One region of the Frankia sp. Hr75.2 genome, then DNA from elsewhere that is predicted to be linked to it. Evidence: riboswitches for the same ligand, from Rfam matches in the RefSeq annotation. Region 1 holds a riboswitch; each other region holds the start of a gene.
What was found. A riboswitch is a leader RNA that binds a small molecule or an ion and turns the genes downstream of it on or off. The one in region 1 is predicted to bind cyclic di-AMP.
Positions count from the first base shown of each region.

Region 2: it holds a riboswitch for cyclic di-AMP, as region 1 does, so the genes downstream of both, AC559T_RS33390 (peptidoglycan-binding protein) here and AC559T_RS23795 (transglycosylase family protein) in region 1, are expected to answer to the same signal.
Region 3: it holds a riboswitch for cyclic di-AMP, as region 1 does, so the genes downstream of both, AC559T_RS30665 (transglycosylase family protein) here and AC559T_RS23795 (transglycosylase family protein) in region 1, are expected to answer to the same signal.
Region 4: it holds a riboswitch for cyclic di-AMP, as region 1 does, so the genes downstream of both, AC559T_RS23225 (C40 family peptidase) here and AC559T_RS23795 (transglycosylase family protein) in region 1, are expected to answer to the same signal.

Region 1 is NZ_CASGGV010000299.1:47,695-51,854, reverse strand. It holds gene fbaA (class II fructose-bisphosphate aldolase) at 1-181, shown strand, start outside; cyclic di-AMP (ydaO/yuaA leader) riboswitch at 1,722-1,942, shown strand; gene AC559T_RS23795 (transglycosylase family protein) at 1,948-2,631, shown strand; gene AC559T_RS23790 (transglycosylase family protein) at 4,029-4,160, shown strand, end outside.
Region 2 is NZ_CASGGV010000343.1:17,264-21,423, forward strand. It holds gene glyA (serine hydroxymethyltransferase) at 1-1,141, shown strand, start outside; cyclic di-AMP (ydaO/yuaA leader) riboswitch at 1,507-1,673, shown strand; gene AC559T_RS33390 (peptidoglycan-binding protein) at 1,949-2,728, shown strand; gene mce (methylmalonyl-CoA epimerase) at 2,973-3,398, shown strand; gene AC559T_RS33400 (LppP/LprE family lipoprotein) at 3,499-4,083, opposite strand.
Region 3 is NZ_CASGGV010000327.1:14,738-18,897, forward strand. It holds gene ppc (phosphoenolpyruvate carboxylase) at 1-378, shown strand, start outside; gene AC559T_RS30660 (MFS transporter) at 417-1,988, opposite strand; gene AC559T_RS30665 (transglycosylase family protein) at 2,298-2,675, opposite strand; cyclic di-AMP (ydaO/yuaA leader) riboswitch at 2,687-2,864, opposite strand; gene AC559T_RS30670 (SDR family NAD(P)-dependent oxidoreductase) at 3,236-4,126, opposite strand.
Region 4 is NZ_CASGGV010000297.1:24,788-28,947, reverse strand. It holds gene AC559T_RS23230 (PHB depolymerase family esterase) at 1-218, shown strand, start outside; gene AC559T_RS23225 (C40 family peptidase) at 1,090-2,040, opposite strand; cyclic di-AMP (ydaO/yuaA leader) riboswitch at 2,201-2,377, opposite strand; gene AC559T_RS23220 (hypothetical protein) at 3,197-3,586, opposite strand.

The sequences.
Region 1 (4,160 bases):
GCCGATCGTCGACCACATGCTCCGCAACTACGACGGTGTCCTCAAGGTGGACGGTGAGGTCGGGGTCAAGAAGGCCTACGACCCGCGCACCTACGGCAAGGCCGCCGAAACCGCCATGGCCGCCCGGGTCGCCCAGGCCTGTGACGACCTGCGGTCCGCCGGCCGGTCGATCGGGGTCTGACCAGCCTCGTCCGGTTCACGGCCCGACGGTCACCTGATCCGTTCCTCTCCCTCCCGGGGACGTCTGTCCCCGGGAGTACATCTATGCCCCGCGGAGTCCATGTGTCCCGGGCTGTGACCCTCGGCCGCACATGGCACTGTTCTCCCCATGGCTCCGCTCTCCCTGTGTCTCGACGCCGTGTCTCCTCATTGCTCTTCGGTCGGCCGAGCGTCCGCGGCCGCGGAGGGCGGCACCGGAACCCCCTGAGCGCCGCGCGCCCGGGGGACCACATTCCCCGGGAACAATGAGGTACCTGTCGGGACACGCACCGTTTACCCGGGACGGGGCCCCTCGCCCGGTGCCGCCCGACACCCGGTGCCGCCCGATGCCGCCCGGGACGCTCAGTGCCATCCGGACACCCAATGACACCCGGGACGCATAGTGCCCAAATAGGCACACAAAGCTATCGTGGACGCGCGGTGCCCAGCGGAGCACACGGCGCCAACTCGGAACAGAGTGTGCACCCGCTCCCATCCATGCGGAAGCGCACCCTCGATGTGGACGCGAGGCGTCACCCGCCCGGCGAGGCCTCATGAAGATCGTGCGGGCGGTCGGCGCGACATCGGCGCCCATACCAACCCAGGACACTCCGAAGCCCACAGCCCACCACAGGCCCCTCATGGGTTGCGGATCGGGTAAAGCCTGCCGAGACCACGCGCACGACCCATCGGAGTCCACACCGGACGCAGCGTTCGCGTGGGCTCCTATGTGTCTCAGCGGCCCCGATGCGTCCTACCCGACACATGCCGACACATGCGGCCGCGCGCCGAACGCTGCTGCCGCGGTGACCCGAGCGCACCCGTTCGTGCGCCCCGGTGATACCTCTTCCGGCCCGCCCCGAGACGCACACCCGTGGCCGAACCGCGAGCCGCCCCGCCCGCGGGCCCGCGGGACAGCTCGGATTCCCGCCCGAACGGGGCTACTTCGGGGCACGCAGAGAGGCACCAGACAGCCCACGCGATCGCCCGATCACGGGCGAGAGACACACACGGACCCACCTCAGCCAAGATCGACCCGAGGGACGAACGGGACGTACCGACCCGACCCCGAGGGACGCCACCACCCCGCAAGAAGTCACAGAAACACCCCAACAAGTTAACTCATAGTTACAGTTGCGTTTCTCACACATCACGGCATGCGGGCCGGCATCAGCACGACGATATGAATTTTCTAGCTGCTTGATGACGGCCTGGCCGGCCGCGGGTAGCCTTCTCGCATATTCGGCTTGATTGCCGACAGCACGCCCAATGGTAACGATCTTTCACCAGTGTGATCTGTCGGTACGAACCACCCTCCACGACGCGGTCGCCAAGTTAATGAGCGCGCATGCGCGCGCGATACCAGCACCGTGATCAAACCTCAAGCAGCCACCGGACGGTGTGCTCTTTTTCACCCGAGGCATTCAGTGCTTGTCATTCGACCTGACGGCGTGGTTATGGTCTTCGCCGTGCCCGGAGACAGGCCGGGCACCCGACGGGTGGCACGCCGAATCCCTGCCCCCATCCGTTGGAAACAGAAACCCGATGGCAGGAGCGGGGGAACCAATACCCGGTCGCCGATTCTGGGGACCTTGGGGTGAAGCCGCTAACGCCGACGGCACGAGGAGGAAGCTTGTCCTCCGTTGCCGAAGGCACAGGATTTCCGGAGTTCCTGACTTGGCGGCCGGGCTTTTTCCCTGCCCGAACCCGACAGCTCACCTCGCAGGCGTGGGGAAGGAAAACTCACGCATGTCCGACGCACGTACCAGTGGCCGACAACGCCGCAGCAGTACCCGCAGCCGGGCCCGCACTCTCGTCTCCGTCCCCGTCATCGCCGCGGCGGTCGGCGGAACACTCGCCCTGAGCCAGCCGGCCAACGCCGCCACGACCTGGGAAGGTCTACGGCAATGCGAGTCCGGCGGTAACTACACGACGAACACCGGTAACGGCTACTATGGCGCTTACCAGTTCTCGCCAGGCACCTGGCGCAGCCTCGGCTACTCGGGGCTGCCACACACGGCTCCGCCCGCCGTGCAGGACGCAGCGGCACTGCAACTCGCACTCCGTTCCGGGTTCGGCCAGTGGCCGGTCTGCGGGAGCGGAATGGGCTCCGAGCAGCTCCTGCCCGGCGCGTCGTCATCAGGCGCCGGGGTCCAGGCGTCCAGAGCGGCCGAGCGCACCTCGCTGGTCGCCCAGCCCGCAGCCGCGGGCGTCCCGAACCTGACGCGGACATACACCGCGTCGATGGTCAACCAGGTCAGCGACGAAGTCCGCTCCTGGCAGGCCAAGATGACCTCCCTCGGCTACCCCCTCACGGTCGACGGCAGCTACGGACCACGGTCCGCGGCCGCGGCGCGTGACTTCCAGGCCGCACGCGGCCTCGTGGTGGACGGCGTCCTGGGTCCGCAGACCTGGGCGGCCACCTTCGGCTGACGTCTGCCGACCGGCGCACTCGGTCACCAGCCGGGCCGTCTGACGGCCACCGCCGCACGCGGCGCCCGCTCCCCCGCTGGCCTGAACCGACCCACCGCACCCTCCTGACGGCCGCCCCCACGCCGCCGTCCGGTCGCGGTGGCCCCCACGCACCGGTCGAGCCCCCTTCGCAAGGCGTCCTTCCCCCGGACGAGGCATCCCACCCGCGCCCGTTGCGGTGAGCCATCCCTCCATGGACTCAGGCCCTCGAACCGGGCGCCGGCGAATCATCCGTGTTCCAACTCCGCCCAGCCGGTGTGTCTCCGGACATCCCGCCCGCGGCCGACCACGTGCTGTCGCAACCGCGATTCCCCCACCAGCACGAGATCGGCACTCTGCGTCGCCCCGGTTCGTCCGCGGCGAAGACCCGCCGGCGCCAGGACCGTATGACCCGCCCGCACGGGGCAGACCCCGCCGTGCGGGCGGGGGCCGGTGCGCGGATCGCCCCAACGATCCGCGCGGCACGGGAGGCGGTACGGACTCAGGCGGCAAGCCGGCGTCGAAGTCCCGATGCCGGGGGCCGTGTTCTCATCCGTGATCCACCCGATGATCGGACGAACCCTCCGACAGCCAAGTCGCCGCGGCGCGTGATCCGCCGCCGACTCTGCTAGGTCGAGCCCGCCGCATGATCTCCTCCGGCCCAGGCCGCAGGAGGAGCCGTCCACGCCGGTGATCCCGGCAGGCGGGCGTGTCCCACACAGGCCGGGACACGCCCGCCGCGGACGGCCAGCCCGATCCCGTCGCCCGTGCAGGTCCTCCCTCCGCCGCGCCCCGTGCCCCCGGGCCCACAACCCCATCAACCTACATATAGTCATGTTAGATATACAAAACGTAATTATCTAGGAAAAAACTACAAACGAACGACAAACATACTTTCGAGGAGCCGTCCAGACGCGACGGCACGCGGCCCGACCCACCCCGGCGGACGGCCGTCCGCGGCCTGGCGGTAACGTCATCCGGATCAGTGCGTCTCGTCACAATCGGCTACGTCACTCGTCAATCAGCCCATTCGGGTAGCTCCGATGTGGTCCTTTCGCATCCCCCACTAGCCGCCCGAATTTGCGCCGTCTAGCTAGATCTCGCTACAGTTCCGCCCACTCGCCTCCCCGGGCGAGGTCATGCGGACGGACGCCGAGTCCTGCCCCCGTCCCCATGGCCGGAACGAGCACGGACAACATCGGGCAGGAGCGGGGGACCCACCATCCGGACGCCCCCCGGCGTCCTAGGGGTTAAGCCGGCGAAACGTGCGGCCGGGAGCACACCGATCCGCGAGGACGGGCTCCGGGCCAGCGGCGCCGACCGGGCAACTTCCAGCCCGAACCCGACAGCTCACCCCGTAGGCGACGGGAAGGACTCTGATGCGATCGCATGATCGTGTTCCCGCCCGTTCCAATGGCCGTGGCGGAAGGCACCGAGCGACCCAGGGACCGTCCACCGCGACTCGGGTCCTGCGCACCACCGGCGCCGTGACGGCGCTGGTCGGCACCGGG
Region 2 (4,160 bases), on a different contig from region 1:
CACCGCCGTGCTGGAGGCGTCCGGCTCGGTGCTGACGAACAAGTACTCCGAGGGCTACCCCGGCAAGCGCTACTACGAGGGCCAGCAGGTCATCGACCCGATCGAGACGCTGGCGATCGACCGGGCGAAGTCGCTGTTCGGCGTCGAGCACGCGAACGTCCAGCCGTATTCCGGCTCCCCCGCCAACCTCGCGGTCTACCTGGCCTTCCTGCAGCCCGGCGACCCGGTGATGGGAATGGGCCTGCCTTCCGGCGGCCACCTGACCCACGGCTGGACGGTGTCGGCGACCGGCCGCTGGTTCCGCGGGGTCCGGTACGGGGTCCGCCAGGACACCGGGCGGGTCGACCTGGACGAGGTCCGCGACCTCGCCCTCGAGAACCGGCCGAAGGTGATCTTCTGTGGCGGGACGGCGATCCCCCGCACCATCGACTTTCCCGGGTTCGCGGCGATCGCCCGCGAGATCGACGCCGTGCTCGTCGCGGACATCTCCCACATCGCCGGGCTGATCGCCGGCGGCGCCCACCCATCGCCGGTCGGGCACGCTCCGGTCATCACGACGACCACGCACAAGACGCTGCGCGGCCCGCGCGGCGCCATGATCATGTCGGACGCCGCGCACGCGACGGCACTCGACAAGGCCGTTTTCCCGGGCCTTCAGGGCGGCCCGCACAACCACACCACCGCCGCCGTCGCGGTCGCCCTGCGGGAGGCCGCGACACCAGATTTCCGGGAGTACGCGCACCGGGTCGTCGCGAATGCGAAGGCGCTCGCCGAGGCGCTTTCCGGACGCGGTTTCGATCTCATCACCGGCGGCACCGACAACCATCTCATCCTCATTGACCTGACGAGTCGCGGAGTCGCCGGGAAGCCGGCGGCGAAGGCACTCGACCGGGCCGGGATCGAGCTGAACTACAACACGGTGCCGTTCGACCCGCGCAAGCCGTTCGACCCGTCCGGGGTGCGCCTGGGAACCGCCGCGATCACGACCCGCGGGCTGTGTCCGGAGCAGATGCCCACCCTCGCCGCCTGGATCGACGAGGCCGTCAAGGCCGCCGGCGACGCGGACGAGGCGACCATCGAGCGGATCGCGGGCGAGGTCAGGGACCTGATGTCGGCCTACCCGATGCCCGGCTGGGTCTGACCGACCCAGCGGGGAACCTCCAGCCGGCCGGCCCAACGGCACCGCCGACTCCCCCTCACCCTCGGCCCGGGCGCGCACGAAGGCGCCCGGGCCGAGGCATGCCCGGCCCAGCTCCCCCGCAGCCCCGGTCGCCGTCCGCGCCGGGTGTGGCGACGTCCGGGCGGATGCCCGCGCCGCAGCGTCGCCGGTTACTGCCCGGAGTGTCTCGATCTCGATTCTGTGTACGCATCGTGACCAGGATGCGCCGTCGGTACAAGAAAATTAGTACTTGCGATTACCCTTAGTAGTTCGTTACGGTGTCCTGGCTCGCAGCAAGCGACGGGCCGTACGCCGAGTTCTGCCCTAGGCCCGTCGTCCCCTCCTAGCGATCAGCAGGGCAGAAGCGGGGGAACCACGTTCCTCCGGACGGCCACCCGCGCACGGGCGGCCGTCCTCGGGGTGAAGTCGACCGCGCCGCAGATGCGGTAAAGGCCGACCGGGCTTCCCGGCCCGAACCCGACAGCTAACCTCGCAGGCGTACGGGAAGGATCGTCGTGTACGCACGCATGTCTGGATCACCCAGGCGGGCCTTTCACCCGTCCCTCGGGCAGCCGCCGCGGCCGCACAGTGCCCGCATCCCGGGGTTGACGCAGGAAATCTAGACCCACCAGGTCCGGAATACTTTTACGCCGACAGAACGCCGGCGCACTGAGCCATGCTTCCCTCGCCGGGCGAATCGTTGCCGTAACTTTTTGATCCGTGTACGGATCAATTTCCCATCCGGACATTCAGAAGCTCTGTTCTTCATAGCAGAAACGAGATTCTTAGATGTCGCATGGAAAGCACCGCAGGTCCAGCCGTCCGAACACCTCCGGACGGGGACCCGGGCGAGGCCGCGCCGCCGTGGTCACCGCGGCGAGCGTCATCGGCGCGTCGGCGGGCCTGATGTTCACCGCGGGCCCGGCGAGCGCGGCCACCGCCTCCGACGTCACCATCGCGCAGGCGGCGCAGAACGCGGGCCTGCCGTCCTGCCGCGGGATTCCGCTGAGCACCTGGGTCGCGGTGGCGCTGGCCGAGTCGGGCGGCAACACAACGGCCCACGCGACGGTCGGTGAGGACTCCCGCGGCCTCTGGCAGATCAACATGCGCGCGCACTCGAGCTGGGTCGGTAGCCGCAACCTCTACGACCCGAACGTCAACGCCTGGGCCGCACGGCAGGTATGCGCCAGCCAGGGCATCGGTGCCTGGAGCGCCTACAAGAACGGCATGCACGTGAAGTACCTGGCCCGCGGCGCCGCGGCGGCGGCCGCGGTGGGCAGCGGCACCGGCGCCCGGACGATCTCGGCCGTCACGCCGGCCGCACCGGCCGCACCGGCCGCGACGGCACCGGCGCCCGCCAGCTCGGGCTACATGCGGCTCGGGGTCGAGGGCGTCCGCTGGGACGTGGCGCTGGTGCAGAAGCAGCTCGCCGCCATCGGCTACCCGATCACCATCGACGGCCGGTTCGGTCCGCAGACCAACCACATGGTCGTCGACTTCCAGAAGAAGAACGGCCTCGTCCCGGACGGCGTCGTGGGCCCGCTCACCCACGACAGGCTGTTCGCCTGATCCAGGGGCGGCGCGCGGCCGTCGAGCCGTCCACGTCGCGGCCCGGGCACGCCGGTGCCGGGCCGCGACGGGGCGGCGACCGGACGGCGTGGCCAAGCCCGTGGCCGGGCGGGGGTGGCGCGCCCGACACGGCCGACCTGCCGCTTCAGTGGACCGCCGGGCCGGATCCGGGCAGGCTCGGAGTTCTGGCCCGCCAGGCAGGACGCGACCAGGGCCGCCCGTCCACGAGGCAGGAGCGATTTTTGTGCTGACCAGGATCGACCATGTCGGAATCGCCGTGGCCTCGCTGGAGGAGGCCATCCCTCGTTACGAGGCGGCGTTCGGCCTGAAGGTCGCGCATCAGGAGACGAACGAGGCGCAGGGCGTGCGCGAGGCGATGCTGCTGGTGCACCACGGCGACACGGGCGGCTCCTACGTCCAGCTACTCGAGCCGGTGCGCCCGGACACCCCGGTCGGGAAGTTCCTGGCGAAGAAGGGCCCCGGCATCCACCACATCGCCTACGGCGTGGCGGACATCGACGCGGCGCTGGCGGCGCTCACCGTCACCGGGTTCGACCTGGTCAACAAGACGCCGGTGCACGGGACATCCGGAAGCCGGATCGCGTTCATGCACCCGAAGGGCCTCGGCGGGGTGCTCACCGAGCTGGTCGAGGCGGCCGAGGGCCACTGACCTCCGGCGTGACCAGCGCGGCCGGGCCCGGGGGCTGACCCGGGCCCGGCCGCGGCGGCGGTCCCACCCGCCGGCGGTCCCACCGGCACTGCGTCGCTGGTCAGCGGCGGCTCTCGGCGGCGGTCCACTTGCTGGTCGGGATCGGGTCGAGCGGCACGACCGACGTGCCGTCCCAGCGGAACCGCACGCTCGCCGCGCCCGCGCTCGGGCAGCACATCGGGTCCGCCGGGCGGTACAGGTCGTACTGCAGCGCCACCACCTCGCTGGTCGACCACACCCACCGCACGCCCGCGCTCGCGACGGCGTCCGTCCCGACGAACCGGCCGCGGTGGAAGAAGAAGGCCTGCTGCGGATGGCCGTCCACCGAGGTGGACAGCCGCCCGACGATCACGCTGAGATCGTGGGTGGGCTCGTAGCCGTCCGTGGTGATCGGTGTGTAACCACGGCCGCGGACAAGGCCCGACGCCTCCGCCAGGCTCAACGAACCGGCCACGACGGCCGAGCTGCCAGGGCCTGACGGGCTGGCCACGGCACCCGAGCTGGCCGCAGCACCCGGGCTGCGCGCGGCGCCCGGTGTGGCGGCCGGGGGTGACTGCACCGCGGTCGGCGCGGCGGACACCGCAGACGCCGCCCCGCTCAAGATGACCGCGGCGGCCAGTACGGAGATGAACACGACTCGACGCATGGCGACCGCCCCCTTGGGCCTCGTATCTGCCGACCGGCCGACCGTAGGCGCACTTCGGGCTCGCCGCCCGCTCAGGG
Region 3 (4,160 bases), on a different contig from region 1:
TCGTGGCATTTCTTCCGGACGTTCCTCGGCAACGTCCAGATGACCCTGGCGAAGTCGGACCTCGCGATCGCCCAGCGCTACGTCTCGGCGCTGGTCGACCCGGCCACGGCCGCGCTGTTCGACGTCATCCGGGACGAGCACGCGCGGACGGTGCGGGAGGTGCTGGCCGTCACCGGGCAGGCCGGCCTGCTCGAGACCGCGCCGGTGCTGCGCCACACGCTGCTGGTCCGGGACGCCTACCTGGCCCCGCTGCACGCGTTGCAGGTCTCCCTGCTGGCCCGCACCAGGGCGGCCGGTGACACCGCCGACCCTCAGCTTCGCCGCGGCCTGCTGCTGACCATCAACGGAATAGCCGCCGGCCTCCGCAACACGGGCTGATCGTCAGAGCGCGGGCGCAGGGCCGGGCGGGTGGTGGGTCAGGGGCTGGGCTCCGGTTCGGCGGTCACCGGGTGGGCGGCCTGCTGGTTTCCAGCCTGTGGGGTCGCGGCCGGTGGGGTGGCAACCTGCTGGGTCCCTTCCTGCGGGGTGGCGGCCTGCCCGGGAGCGGGGGTGGTCAGGAGGCGGGACCGGGTCTGGTCCGCGGTGCGCCGGGCCCAGGTGCCCGTCGTCGCGAACCCCAGGGCGAGGACGGCGGCGCAGGCCGCGACCACCGCCCACCAGGCGGCCGTGCTGGTGGGGTCGATCCCGACTCCCGGGCCGTCGCCGACGGCCCCGACGGCCCCGACCGTCGCGGTCGCTGCCGCGACGGAGCCGATCACGGCCACGCCCAGCGACTGGCCGACCTGGCGGCTCGTCGAGGCGACCGCCGCCGCGACCCCGGCCTGCGCGAGCGGCATCCCGGAGACCGCAGTGTTGGTGATCGGCGCGTTCACCAGGCCGAAGCCCGTCCCGAAGAGGACGTAGGCGACCATCAGGGTGGTGACGGAGGTCTGTGGGGACAGGCCCGTCATCGCCGCGCTGCCGGCGGTCAGGGTGACACCCGCGGCGAGCAGCGACGGACGCGGGCCGAAGCGGCCCACCGCCCGGCCGGACAGGGGCGCGACCACCAGGGTGGCCAGCGCCATCGGCAGGGTCAGCAGGCCGGCGTGCAGCGCCGAGTAGCCACGGACGTCCTGCAGATAGATCGTGTTGAGAAAGAGGAAGCCGGCGAGGGCGCCGAACGCGCACACCGCGATCGCCGTCGCGCCGGAGAAGGGCGCGCTGCGGAAGAAGCGGACGTCCAGCAACGGCTCGGTGCGCCGCGACTCGTAGCCGACCAGCAGCGCCGCCGCGGCGACCGCCACCGCGAACAGGACGAGCGTTTCGGTGGACGTCCAGCCGGCCGCGGGCGCCTCGATGATCGAGTAGGTGAGGGTCGAGAGAACGGCGATCACAAGGAGCTGTCCGACGGGGTCCAGGCGGCGTGGGCTCGGCGCGCGGGACTCGGGGACGAAGCGGTGCGTGAGCACCAGCGCGGCGAGCCCGATCGGGATGTTGATCCAGAAGATCGCCCGCCAGCTCACCGTCTCGACGAGGATGCCGCCGAGCACCGGGCCGAGTGCCATGCTGATCCCGATCACCGCGCCCCAGAGACCGATGGCGCGGGCCCGTTCCCGCGGGTCGGTGAACGTGTTGGTGATGATGGACATCGCAACCGGGTTCAGCATCGAGCCGCCGACGGCCTGCACCATTCGGAAGGCCACCAGCCAGCCGAGCCCGGGCGCGAGGCTGCACAGCAGCGAGCCTGCGGTGAACAGGGCCAGTCCGGTCTGGAAGATCCGGCGGCGGCCGAGCCGGTCGCCGGTGGAACCACCGAGCATGAGCAGGCTGGCCAGGACGAGGGTGTAGCTGTCGATCGTCCATTGCAGGCCCGCGGGCGACGCACCCAGATCCCGGCGCAGTGCGGGCAGGGCCACGTTCACGATGGTGCCGTCCAGCCCCACGATCAGCAGACTCATGCAGCAGATCGCGAGAACGGCGAACCTGCGGCGGCTGGTCGGCTCGGCCATCGACAACCCACCTCTCCGGCCGCCGCCAACTCGGCCGCAGGTGCGCGGGCGGACGACTGTTCAGCGTACGGCAGGTCTCTTTTCCTCGCGCTCGCGCTCGTGCTTCCTCGCGCTCGTGCGACGCGGCCGGTGGTACCGAAACGCCGGTGGCCCGGGTGTCGACACTGACACCCGGGCCACCGATCGCGTTCCACGGACCATCTGTCACGCTCAGCCAGGGCTCAGCCAGGCTGGTCCGTCACCTGTCTGCTCCATTCGACGGCCGCGTCAGATTCATTCGACGGGCCGCGTCAGAGCCTGGGGGCTGGGTCAGAGCTTGGGGCCCCAGCAGCTCTTCGAGGCGTACCACGGGCTGGTTCCCTGCTGCGCGTACAGGATGTGCGCGCGCTTCCACTGCTCGGCGGCGCTTGCGTTCTGCGGGAGACCCTGACCACCGACGCCGCGCCAGGTGCTCGGCAGGAACTGGAACAGGCCGCCCGCGCCGATCTCGTTGACCACGCGGGGGTTACCGCCGGACTCGCAGGGCACAACCGCGCTCAGGAAGCGGTGTGCGTCCGGCCGACCCGCGGCGCTGGCGGGCTGTGACATCGCGATTCCGCCGCCGATCGTGGCGGCGAGGAGCGGTGCGACAAGCAGCGCACGGCCACGGCGGATGGAACGACTGGTCTTACGAGCACGCGAAGCCATAACGGACAAAGTGATGCCCCTCCCCACGCCTGCGAAGTTAGCTGTCGGGTTCGGGCTGGGATTTACCCGGTCGCGCTACGCGACTTCACCCCGAGGACGTCTGTGATCGACGCCCGAAGGTTGGTTCCCCCGCTCCCGCCCTGAGGTTTGTTGTTCACCGGGCGGGGCAGGATTCGGCGTGTCGCCCGGTGCGCGCTTTCCTGAACGAAAGCACGGCGCAGACGTTACACACAACGGACCAACAATTGCCAAGGCTCTGTGGCGAGCACCACATGGCCCATCGAAACCTTGAAGATTCTCCGTAGACGGCGTATCACGCGCGCAGGCGCGTTCCTCTTTAACGGACCCTCCCATCACCGTGACCGCCCCGCCACGATGGCCGAGAGCGGTGACACGGAGAGTGGGTGACGTGCTCACCTCGGCGCAGGAATTCGACCCGTGAACCGGGAAGAAGTTGCGCGAGCATCGAGTTGGAAATGGTCCCGGCGTTCGTCCGGGCACCACCCAGACCTGTTGACAGGCCCCTGATGGGGACGAGTCGTAATTTCGTCCGTTCCGGGTCAGATTTCCGGAGTCGGCAGCGCAACCTCCGGAGCCGGCAGAGGCACGACCCCGTGGTGCGCGGTCAGGCCCCCGTCGGCGACCAGCGTCGTTCCGGTGATGTAGGACGACTCGGCGGAGGCCAGGAACCAGACGGCCGAGGCCAGCTCGCCCGGCTGCCCCCAGCGCCCCATCGGAATGCGGCGGCTCACCGCCGCGGTGGACGCCGGGTCGGTGCGGTGGCGCGCGGTCAGCGCCGTCTCGGTCAGGCCGGGGGCGACGGCGTTGATCCGGATGTTCTGGGCGGCGTGGTCGAGCGCCGCGGCCCGCACCATGTTGATCACAGCTGCCTTGGACGCGTTGTACGCCCAGTTCCCCGGTTCGCTCTGCAACCCGCCGCTGGAGGCGGTCACGACGATTGAGCCGCCACCGCCCGCCCGGAGCGCGGGGACCACCGAACGGATCCCGATCGCGACGCCCCGCACGTTGACGGCGAGGATCCGGTCCAGCCGGTCGATCGCGCCCGGGGCCTCCCACGGCAGCGTCGTGCCGATCCCGGCGTTGAGCACCGCGACGTCCAGCCGCCCGAAGCTCGCGAGCGCCAGCTCCGCCATGGCGGCCCCGGTCTCCTCGACCGAGACGTCCCCGACCATCGGGACGATCCGCGGCTCCGGCCCGCCCGCCGGCCGGGAGTCCGCCCCCGTCACGGCACCGGCATCCGCCGCGGTCCGGGGATCCGCCGGGGCCACGGCGGGCCGCGGGGCGCGCGACTGTGCTCGGGTCAGCGCCGCCAGGCCGACCTCGTCGACGTCCACGGCGACCACGCCGAACCCCCGCGCGGCGAACAGCTCCGCGCACGCCCGCCCGATCCCGGATGCCGCTCCCGTGATGACGACCGCCGAGGTGACCACACATCCTCCACGAGCTCCGAGAGACCTCACCAGC
Region 4 (4,160 bases), on a different contig from region 1:
GGGGTATCGGGGAGGGTGCGCGGCTCGCCCTGCTCGCCGCCTGCTCGCCCGGCCCCCCCGTCTACGCGGCGGTGGGCGTCGTGGGACAGTTCGAAGCGGAGCCCGGCCCCACCTGCGACAACGTCACCCAGCACGGGCGGGTTGCCGAGACGGACTGGGACAAAAAGGTCAGCAGCACGTTGTGGGACTTCTCCCGCGACCTTCGCCGGAAGGTCTGACCCAGCTTGGTTCGGTGCGCTGACCAGACAGTTCGCGCTAGTAGCAAAGAACTAGTCATTTAGCAGATTGGCCGGCCGCCGGCCCCGCCGGGGACGGCTTGCTGGCCATTTCGGGGCTTGCGCCTGCCGCGGGGTGGGGCGGCCGGGGCTCGAGCGGTCCGTCGACGTCGCCGGGAGGGGGGGTAACGGCCCCGACGGACCAGTGGGCGGCCGGAAGGCTTGAGGGGGTCCGCTGGCCGCCGGCCCGATGGGGGGGGGATCGGACAGACGGCCAGCGGAGTCCGGGGCCTTCCGGCCGGACGGACGTCAGATGGGGGGGGATCTGACGTCCGTCCCACCGGAAGGATCTCGGATCGGTGGGGTGCGGTTGACTTTCGCGTGGGCTGGTGCTGGTGCTGGGTTGGTTCGAATGGGGGTGTTGCTGCCTGATAGTGGCAGTCTGGCCGGCTAAAGCTACATCTACGCTACTTATGACGAAGTAGAATGATGCCGCAACGGCCTACCGTTCATGGCTGCCGGCCAGCTCATCGATGGCGCCACGTGGCGGAAGCATCGCGGAAGGTGTCGAAATCTGCCCGCGGCAGAGCTACTCCGGACATTCCGCAGCACAGACGTTCTGAGCAGACGTGACACCGGCGGTCCGGTACAGGGGACCTGGTGAACTCCGGAAGACCCGCCGGGCCGAGGTTGATCCCGACAACCCCGACCCGGCGGCGGAGCCGCGCGCGACCGGAGGGGGAGATCGCGCTGCGGCTCGTTCCGGGGGACGGGGCGTCTGCGTTCGGGCAGCCCCGTCCGAGCGGTGCGTGGGCGTGGAACGATCGAGGTCGAGAACAGACGGCCTTCTGGCTGGGCCGTGGGCCCGCCGTTCTCAGGCGACGCGGCCGACCGAGTACGAGGTCGTGTAGATCGTCTGAAGCTTGACGACGTCACCAGTGCGGGGCGCGACCCACATCTTGCCGTCGCCGGCGTAGATGCCGACATGGTAGATGTTGCCGGGGCTCCCGAAGAAGATCAGGTCGCCGGGCGCCTTGTTGTACTGGGAGATCCGCGTGGTGGCGGCGTACTGCGCGTCGGTGGTGCGCGGCAGGTTCTTGCCGAGCTGCCGGTACACGTACTGCACCAGGCCGGAGCAGTCGAAGGAGCTGGGGCCCTCGGCGCCGTAGACGTACGGCTTGCCGGCGTGCAGCGAGGCCAGGTAGACGGCCTTCTCGCCGATGGAGCTCGCCGGCAGGTTGACGCTGACGACCGGGGTGTTGACGTTCACGCCCGTACGGTCCGCGCTGCGGGAGGCCTGTGCGGGCGGCGGAGCCGGGCGGACGCGCAGCGTGGCGTCGTTCTCCGAGTGCGCCGACTGGAGGGCGTCGGTGCCGTCGAAGATCGCCGTGACGTTCGTGGTGGTGAGCACCTTCGCGGTGTACGACGCGAAGCCGCGGTCGTCCGTCGTCAGGTGCAGGAAGGTCGCCCACCCGGTCGGCAGCTTGACCTGGACCTTGATGAGCTGGTCCGGGATCGGGGCCTGGGTCTCCTCGTTGTAGAGCGAGAAGCCGATGTTGACGGGCTCGTCCGCGTTGACCGTGACCTCGGGGTTCGTCACGCGCAGGCCGACGTCGATCTTCGACGAGAGAGTCGGCGCGGAGATGTCCGTGGTGGCGTCGAGAACGGTGCCCGAACCGCCGCCGGTAGCGGTGGCGGCCTGGATGGCTCCGTCGACCGCCAGCCGGGACCCGATCTGGGTCGCGAGCGTCATCGGGGCGGTGTTCGTGCCGTCGTCCAGCGCGACGTCCGAGTTGACATCCTGGGCGCACCCGGCGAGCGCCACCCCGGAGACCGCGACGGTTCCGGTGGTGATGGCCGCGACGGTACGGGCCCTGGCTCTGGCTCGGCTGGACGCCGTGGGGGCGGACGGTGCACGGTGGCGACCGCGCCCTTCCTGCCGGCGTCTCTCAGCATCAAGCTGCACACTTTGCGCAGACAACGTTGCGTTCCTTCCCGTACGCCTGCGAGGTGAGCTGTCGGGTTCGGGCTGGGCTGCCCGGTCCATAGCGCGACCTTCACGCGATGGACTTCACCCCTAGGCCAGCGCCGTGTCGTGGCGCCAGCCGGTGGAGGTGGGTCCCCCGCTCCTGCCCGTGGTGACGACTCGGAGGGGACACCAGGACCGCGGGCAGGATTCGGCGTTCGGTCCGGTGTTGTCGTGACGTCGGAAGCGAGACTAGTCCACACGGATGGTGTGGGTAAACACTAGTCCTCCTCAACTACGTCGAGTGTGCAAAGAAGTGCCCCTTGCTGCGCCGCATCTGCCCAGGTCAGGAGGGGTGCTGAGCCTTCGGTCACGTTTTTGGACGCCCACACGAGGATCACGTCCCAACACGTTAGGTGACCAGAACTTCCTGGCTTGCGCGGGGGTTTCCCGTACCGGCCGACCGGGCTGGGACTACCCGCGGAGCCCCTCACGGGCCCGGTTCGCTCCGTCCCCGGCCCGTCTCTTCCCGCCTCGATCCGGCGGCCGCGGACGACCGCGCGGCCCGATCCCCAGGACCCCTTCGCGGTGCTCCTGGGACGTGAACGGATCGACGCGCCGCCCGCGGGCAGGCACCCCCCGGAAGCTCCACCGGGCCTCGCTGCCACCGCGCACCGACCTGGCACCGGGCCCCGAGTTCCGCGGGCCTGGCCGGCCAGGCCCGCGGAAGTTGGTCAACTACCGGATCGGGCCAGTCGTCGTGAGCGTCCCGCTCGCCCTTTGGTATCCCGCTCGCCCTTTGGGGGCCGAACCCGGTCTGATCGCGCCCCGAAAGGGCGAGGCGGACACCAAACGGCGAGGTGGACGGCCCATGGGCGGACACGCGAGCCACCCGCCACCAGGCCGGGCCAGGGGCCAGGGGTCAGGGGTCAGGGGCTGATCAGGGGCTGAGAGGAGGACCAGGGGCTGAGAGGAGGAGGAGGAGGAGCGTTCGACGCCCGGCGGGGACCGCCGCTCAGCGAGCCCGGCCGTTGCGCCGGGTCAGGAAGCCGGAGCTGTTGAGGACCTGGAGCTCGATCTCGAGCTGCTTCACCTCGGGCGGCAGCGAGCGGTGGCTGCCGTGCAGGGCCTCGACGGCCGCGCGGGCGTGCTCGGCCAGGTCGTCCAGGGCCTGCTGGCGCTGGCGCATCCGCGCCCGTTCCTCCTGGATGGTCCGGACCGTGTCCTCCTGCCACTGCCGTGTCCGGATGAGGTGCTCACCGGCGTCCGCGGCCTGGCGCTCGGCATCCTCGAGCCGGCTCAGCAGGGCGTCCAGGGCCTCGAGCCGGCTCGCCAGCTCGGCCATCAGGTCCTCGCGGTCGGGCAGTACGGAGATCTCGTGGTGCTGCGGGCGTGGGTGTGTCATGCCCGGCTCCGGCGGCTGGCAGCGGCACCGGGCCGGCCCGTGGGCGTCGCGGCGCGGTCCGGCAATGCGTGGGATGTGCGCCACCACGCCACTCGCGACCGTCGCCGAAGTTCCGACACGGTTGGTTACGTTAGTCGACGCATCGGGTTTCCGGCATGCGGTCGGCCGGATCCGGCCGTCGGCCAACAGACGGCGACGGAGACGGGTGTCGCGTATCGGGTGTCGACCAACGGATACCCCTGTCTGTGCGGGATCAACCCGACTTGCCGCGCGGGCAGACGACGTTCGGACTCGATACCCACAACACCCCGTACTGCCACGGGATGCGGCCAGAGGCGTCGGAAGCGGATTCGGCCGCTCCCGGCCGCGGGTCTCGCCGACGATGATGGTTACTGTGAGTAATATCTCTGGCTTCGGTGTCGGCTAGGTCGCGGGCTCCGGCACCCCGGCCGGGCGCGGCATACGCGGTATACGGAGCGCGGTTTCCGTTGATCGGATGGAACGGGCTGTCGGGCACTGCGGCCACCATCGGTGAGATCGTCGGACAATCGAATCGGGCGGCGCGAATCTGGCG